Regions from separate parts of the Aeromonas sp. Marseille-Q7275 genome, predicted to be linked through region 1. Evidence: riboswitches for the same ligand, from Rfam matches in the RefSeq annotation. Region 1 holds a riboswitch; the other holds the start of a gene.
The links. Region 1 has a riboswitch for thiamine pyrophosphate ahead of thiB (thiamine ABC transporter substrate binding subunit). Riboswitches for the same ligand answer to the same signal wherever they lie in the genome.
Positions count from the first base shown of each region.

Region 2: linked by a shared signal. The riboswitch ahead of thiC (phosphomethylpyrimidine synthase ThiC) and the one ahead of thiB (thiamine ABC transporter substrate binding subunit) in region 1 are both predicted to bind thiamine pyrophosphate.

Region 1 is NZ_CBCPLW010000017.1:94,365-98,057, forward strand. It holds gene leuD (3-isopropylmalate dehydratase small subunit) at 1-169, shown strand, start outside; gene ACWPWQ_RS16010 (transglutaminase domain-containing protein) at 286-1,215, shown strand; gene ACWPWQ_RS16015 (PilZ domain-containing protein) at 1,320-1,610, opposite strand; TPP riboswitch at 1,702-1,792, shown strand; gene thiB (thiamine ABC transporter substrate binding subunit) at 1,893-2,873, shown strand; gene thiP (thiamine/thiamine pyrophosphate ABC transporter permease) at 2,849-3,693, shown strand, end outside.
Region 2 is NZ_CBCPLW010000013.1:94,654-98,346, reverse strand. It holds gene thiC (phosphomethylpyrimidine synthase ThiC) at 1-1,412, opposite strand, end outside; TPP riboswitch at 1,679-1,792, opposite strand; gene ACWPWQ_RS13640 (aryl-sulfate sulfotransferase) at 1,880-3,418, shown strand; gene ACWPWQ_RS13635 (hypothetical protein) at 3,455-3,693, opposite strand, start outside.

The sequences.
Region 1 (3,693 bases):
CGTGGATCTGGAGGCGAACCAGGTGCGCGCCGGCGCGCTCACGTTCGGCTTCGAGATCGACGAGTTCCGCCGCTACTGCCTGCTCAACGGGCTGGATGCCATCGGCCTGACCCTGCAGCACGAAGCCGCCATCAGCGCCTTCGAGGCGAAGCAGCCGAGCTGGATTTGACCCATCAGGTGCCATAAAACGAGTAGAATCAACAGGGAGCCCAGGCTCCCTGTTTTATTGTCAGGCCAGACTACACGCATGGCCGGCCACTTCTGCATGCCCGACGGGACACCTGAATGAAGATGACGATCGCCCTCCCCCTGCTCTGCGGCCTCTGGCTGGCGCTGCCGGTCTGCGCCGGGCAGACCTATTTCAACAGCAACGGCGGCCAGCTCAACGTCGGCTGGCAGGACAGGGATGGCAAGACCCAGCAACTCAGCTACCGGCTGGAGGCGGGCAAGCTGCCGCCGCTCATCGCCTATCGCCCGGCCAGGATGCAGGAGGAGGTGCTGCAGAGCTTGCTGCGGCAGGCGGAGCTTGAATTCCCCGAGGTGCAGTTCTCCCTCTCTCGCCCCAGCCTCGCCCTCAGCCTCAAGAGCCGCAACGCCGACAAGGCCAGGGAAGCCTCGCTATGGGTCAAGCCGGAGCAGGCCAGACTGGAGGCCGAGTGGCTCAAGCGGCACTACTTCCAGCCCTTCACTCCGCCCGATGGCGCCCCCGCCATCAAGCAGGATCATGTGCGCATCGCCCTGGAGAGCCGCGCCGAACTGGCGCCCCTGGCCGAGCAGCTCAAGCAGGAGGGCGCCACGGAGACAGAGGCGCGCCAGAAGACGGTGGCCCATATGCTCGACTTCATCCAGGCCATCCCCTATCAGCTGCTCGACAGCCAGTCGGGGCGCTCTGGCAAGGGCTTTCTGAGCCCGCGCCAGGTGCTGGAGCAGAACCGGGGGGATTGCGACAGCAAGGTGACCCTGATGGCGGCCCTGCTGGCCCAGCGCTTTCCCGAGCTGAAGCAGGCCATGGTGTTCGTGCCGGGCCATGCCCTGCTGGGGGTGGCGCTGCCGGCCGGCCCGGGTCAGGCGACCCTGAGCTGGCAAGGGGAGACCTATCTGCTGCTGGAACCGAGCGGCCCAGCCCAGCTCCCCATGGGCCAGCTCGCCCCCACCAGCAAGACGCTGGTCGACAGCAAGCAGTTGAGCGTCCAACCCGTGCTGGCCAGCAACTGAGCCGCACCCGGAGCGGCGATCCGGGCGGGAAGGCAAGGTTGGCCCGGGCCGAAAATGCATCGACCAGCCGGTGGCTGGTCGATGAAACAGGGTGGCGTGCGAACTCAGGTCAGAGGCAGGAACTCCAGCGCCAGCAAGAGCCCGCCCTCCTCCTCCAGCACCCGCACTATGCGGGCCTGGGCCTCGAAGGGGGGCAGCAGGTTGCTGCTGGTGGCCAGGCTCACCCGGATGGGTTGGGCCAGATCAAACCCGTGTTCGTTCACCTCGACCCCCATGCCATTGGCGCTGAGATCCCGGCAGACTCCCTCAAGCACCTGCTGGTGCTGGAACAGGGTGACAGGGGCGTTGATGACCATGCGCTGGAAGGCACGTCTTTCCTTGGTGCTGGTGATCACTGGGGGCATCCTCCTTGGTGGTGGCTCGCACGGCGCGGCCCGTGAAACATAGTGCTGGCCTCCCCCAAAGAAGGTCAATACAATGCGGTTCGTTGCTCAAACGGGGTGCGGTTTACCGCTGAGATTATACCCGTGAACCTGATCCAGATAATGCTGGCGGAGGAATTTGAGGCATGGCGCGCGTTTTTTGCGCCCTCATCCGCTGGCCCTCACCACAAGAGAGGTGCCATTGATGAGCAGACCCCTGCCCATGGCACCTCAGTACCCACAGGAGTGCCATTGATGAAGACCCTGCTGCTGCTCGCGACCGGCCTGCTCTCTGCCCAGGCATTTGCCGCCGACACCCTCACCGTCTACACCTACGGCTCCTTCGCCGCCGAATGGGGCCCGGGTCCCAAGATCAAGCAGGCCTTCGAGAAGGAGTGCGGCTGTACCCTCAATCTGGTGGCCCTGGAAGACGGTGTCGCCATCCTCAACCGGCTGCGGCTGGAAGGCCAGCACAGCAAGGCAGACCTGGTGCTGGGGCTGGACGATGCCCTGGTCAGCGAGGCCAAGCAGAGCGGCCTGTTCGCCCCCCATCACACCAGACTCGACGCCCTCAAGGTGCCGGGTGGCTGGCAGGATGACACCTTCGTCCCCTATGACTACGGCTACTTCGCCTTCGTCTACGACAAGGACAAACTCAAGCAGCCCCCCAAGAGCCTGAAAGAGCTGGTGGAACGCCAGGATCTCAAGGTGATCTATCAGGATCCCCGCACCTCCACCCCGGGCCAGGGGCTGATGCTCTGGATGAAGTCTGTCTATGGCGATCAGGCCCCCGCCGCCTGGGAACAGCTGGCCAAAAAGACGGTCACCGTCACCAAGGGCTGGTCCGAGGCCTATGGCATGTTCCTCGACGGCGAGGCGGACATGGTGCTCTCCTATACCAGCTCCCCCGCCTATCACCTGATCGCCGAGAACAAGCCCCAGTACCGGGCGGCCGCCTTCGCAGAGGGGCATTACCGTCAGGTGGAAGTGGCCGCCAAGCTGAAAAACGCTGCCCAGGACAAGCTGGCGGACCAGTTCCTGCAGTTCATGGTCAGCCCCGCCTTCCAGCAGGAGATCCCTGCCGGCAACTGGATGTACCCGGTGATCGACCAGCCGCTTCCCAAGGGCTTCGAGCAGATGATCACGGTCGCCAAGCCGCTGAGTTTCACCTCTGATGACGTGGCCGCCAATCGCAAGAACTGGATCCGCGAATGGCTGCAAGCCGTCACCCAGTGAACGCAGGCTCCCGTCCCCTCTGGTGGCTGCCGGGCAGTGCAGCCACCCTGCTGATCCTGCTGTTGTCCCTCGGGCCGCTCGCGGCCCTGCTGTGGCAGGCGGGCACCTTGTCTCCCCGCACCCTGCTGGCCGATCCCTATCTGCGCCATGTGCTGGGCTTCAGCTTAGGACAAGCCCTGCTCTCCACCCTGCTGAGCTTAGGTGTAGCCATCCCGGTGGCCCGTGCCCTGGCGCGGCGCCGCTTCTCCGGCAGGGCCTTGCTGCTCAAGCTGTTCGGCCTCTCCCTGGTGCTGCCCGTCATCATCGCCATCTTCGGCATGGTCGCGGTGCATGGCCGCCAGGGCTGGCTGCCGCAGCTGCTGCGCGCCCTGGGGCTGGATCCCGGCAACTACCTGTACGGCCTGTTCGGCATACTGCTGGCCCATGTGTTCTTCAACATGCCGCTGGCGGCGCGCCTCATACTGCAGAGCATAGAGAGCGTCCCCGAGACCTCCTGGCGCCTCGCCAGCCAGCTCGGCATGCGCTCATCCCACATCTTCCGGCTGCTGGAGTGGCCGCTCATCCGCGGCATACTGCCGGGGCTCGCCAGCCTCATCTTCATGCTCTGCTTCACCAGCTTCACCACAGTGCTGGCGCTGGGCGGCGGCCCCAAGTCCACCACCCTGGAAGTGGCCGTCTATCAGGCTCTTCGCTTTGACTTCGATCTCGCCACCGCGGGCGGACTGGCGCTGGTACAGCTGCTGCTGACCGTCGCCCTGCTCCTGCTGCAACACAGGCTGCAGACCACCCCGGCCAGCCGTCTCACCAGCCGCCGCCCCTG
Region 2 (3,693 bases), on a different contig from region 1:
GGGCCCAGGGTGTAGAAGGGCGCCTCGTGGCAGTGCTCCAGCTGCTCCGTCATGTTGCGCTCTATCATGTGCATGGGCACGTGACCCGGCCCCTCTATCATCACCTGGACGTCGTACTCCCAGGCGATTTTGGTGAGCTCCCCCAGGGTGTGCAGCTCGGCGAACTGGGCCTCGTCGTTGGCGTCATAGACGGAGCCCGGGCGCAGACCGTCACCCAGCGACAGGGCCACGTCATAGGCGGCGCAGATCTCGCAGATCTCGCGGAAATGCTGATAGAGGAAGTTCTCCTTGTGGTGGGAGAGGCACCACTTGGCCATGATGCTGCCGCCACGGGAGACGATGCCGGTGAGGCGCTTGGCGGTCATGGGCACGTAACGCAGCAGCACGCCGGCGTGGATGGTGAAGTAGTCCACCCCCTGCTCGGCCTGCTCCAGCAGGGTGTCGCGGAACAGCTCCCAGGTGAGATCCTCGGCGATGCCGTTGGTCTTCTCCAGGGCCTGGTAGATGGGCACTGTGCCGATGGGCACAGGGCTGTTGCGCAGTATCCACTCCCGGGTCTCGTGGATGTAGCGGCCGGTGGAGAGATCCATGACGGTGTCGGCGCCCCAGCGGGTGGACCACACCAGCTTCTCCACCTCCTCCTCGATGCTGGAGGTGACCGCCGAGTTGCCTATGTTGGCGTTGATCTTCACCAGGAAGTTGCGGCCAATGATCATGGGCTCGGCTTCCGGGTGGTTGATGTTGCTGGGGATGATGGCGCGGCCGGCGGCCACCTCGTCGCGCACGAATTCGGGGGTGATGTTTTCCGGCAGGCGGGCACCAAAGCCCTGACCCGGATGCTGGCGCAGCAGCAGCTCGGAGCGCACCCGCTCGCGACCCATGTTCTCGCGAATGGCGATGAACTCCATCTCCGGGGTGACCATCCCCTGACGGGCATAGTGCAGCTGGGTCACCCATTTGCCCGCCTTGGCGCGGCGCGGTTTAGGCAGATGCTCGAATCGCAGGTGATCCAGCCCCTCGTCGGCGAGGCGCTCCTGAGTGAAGGCGGAGCTGAGATCATCCAGGGCTTCGGTGTCGCCACGCTCCAGCACCCAGTTTTCACGCAGGCGCGGCAGACCGCGGCGCACGTCTATCTCGGCACGCTCGTCCCCATAGGCCCCCGAGGTGTCGTAGACGGGCACGGGATCGTTGGGCTCGAACTGGGGGGCTTCCTTGCTGCCGCCGACCAGGGTGTCGGCCAGGACGATCTCCCGCAGCCCCACCCGGATGTCGGGGCGAGAACCCTGGATGAAGATGCGTCTGGAGTTGGGATGGGCCATGCCCTTGAGATTGTCGATAAAGGCCTGGGCACTGGAGCGCTGCTCCCGGCGGCTGGCGGGCACGGACTTGCTGTTTTCAGAAGAGGTAGACATAGCAAAACTCACATTAACTGGTTGAAGTTATGGGTGTTTGCTTGTCTGGAGTTCGAGGAGAAGTGATGAACTTGCAATCTGGGTGCGCTCTCAAGAGGGAGCGAGCGCGGGATGGATCATCCCTGCTCTGCCGTCCCGCCCCCTTGCGGGGACATTCGCCGCCCTGACGGGCAAGCGGCGGGACGACCTCCCTCCTGTGCGCCAGCCCTTGCCTGGGGGCTCCCCTCAAGGCAAGGGGGAAGTGGCTACTCCCCCGGCGCGGCAACTCGCAAGTTACCCTTGTTTCCCTTCGCAGGTCTTAACCTGATCAGGTTCCACGGATCCCGAATTAACGGTCTCAGCTTTGCGTCGTTCGACGGTCAGCACTCCGACAAGATGGCGCCAGTATATACGGCCTATCTTTTAACTCAACCATGATTTTTTCACTACAATGAATCTTGTTCATTAACATAGGGATGATGTTTATTATGAACCACAAAAAGACACTTATTCTTGGCATGTGCTGCTTCGGCTTATATGGATGCGACAGTAGCAATGACAGCAAGACTCTGGCCGAGCAATCTGCTTATGACCCTGCGACACAGGTTATTGAAGATGATCAGCATACGTCAGTGTTTATTTCGGCATTAAATATGAATGGACTGGATACTGGCAAAATAAAAAACATATCCTTCCGTATAAAGACAAAAGATGGCAATTTTGCCAAGCCTGTCTCTGCCACATATGATTGGAGCTATCTGTCCAACAATGGACTATTTGACGCTACAAATAACAGCATCCAAGTTCCAATATTTGGCCTCTACAGCGACTATCTGAATGAACTCACAATAGACATTCAGTATATCGATGACAGCATCTACTCATTTCAGAAGATGGTCCCCGCGGCCACCTATGTTGATAATGCAGGTATTTATGACAACGTTGGCATCAGTATCAAGCCCACCGCCACACCCAGTTACAGTTATTTTTATTTGAAAAGTAGATTGAAAAATCCCATTATCATGGATATTGATGGTGAAGTTAGGTGGGATGCGGAAACCAAGCGAGATTCCATGGCATCGATATTCATGAACAATATTTTTATTACTGGACGTCCAGTGACGGGATCTAGCGGGGCCACCATAGATATAATTTCACTTTATGGAAAAACTGACTCCACTGTCATCAATGACACAAAAATGGGAAATGATGCATATTTTCACCATAATATAGACCCGGGCAAAAAAGGTATATTGATTGAGCTCGATGGCACAACTGATGGTGCGTTAAAAATAGAGTCATTTTTAAGTGAGATAGACGAATCAGGTAATGTGATTAAAGAGTGGGATCTCGGTAAGATATTCTCTGAATATATGGTGCAGGAGGGGGATGATCCCAGCAACTTTGTCAGAAATGGTGTAGACTGGTTCCACATGAACGCAGCCACCTATGATCCAGCCGATGACACCTTGCTGGTCTCCAGCCGTGAAAACTTCGTGGTAAAACTGGATTACAACACAGGGAAGATCATCTGGTTGCTGGGGGACGAGACCAAGCACTGGTACTCCTACCCTTCTCTCCAAAAGTTGGCCTTGTCACTCTCCTCAGGGCAAGTGCCTATAGGGCAGCATGCAGTTTCGATAAACAAATCAGGAAAATTGATGCTGTTCAACAATGGCCGACGAAGCGGTAATAACCCAACTGGCACGCCAACCGGGATAGATCTCGCAACCAGCCAAGCGGCGATATTCGATATCGATAGCCAAAATAAGACCGGGCAAGTGATATGGAGTTTTGATGACGGTATCTATTCGGATATTTGCTCCAGCATCTACGAAGACAAGATATCCTATAAAGGAGATCTCTTGATCAACTATGCGGCCGCAGATAACCGCAGCCGCGTGATCATTCAGGGGATCAACAAGGATAAACAGAAACTGTTCGAGTTTACCTACCCAAGCCCGATCCCCTGCGCCACCTCTTGGAACGCCATCCAGATACCTCTCGAGAACATACACTTCCAATAAGCGACAAAAATAGCGCCACCTTGTGGCGCTATTTCTTCATTCATCCTCCGGGTTGGGGATCAGGATCTCGGTCAGACGGCCCTCATCATCCCGGCTCAGCACCAGTCTGCGACCCGGTTGCAGATCGGCGCGGCTGCCATTCACCCAGCGGGTACCGGCATCAAACACCAGCACCCCCAGCTGCTGCAGCAGCAGGCTCTCTCCTGCGGTGGCGACCAGCCTGTCCTCCGCCCGCAGCCACTGGCTGCTCTGGGCCGGATCCGGCGCCGTGGCGA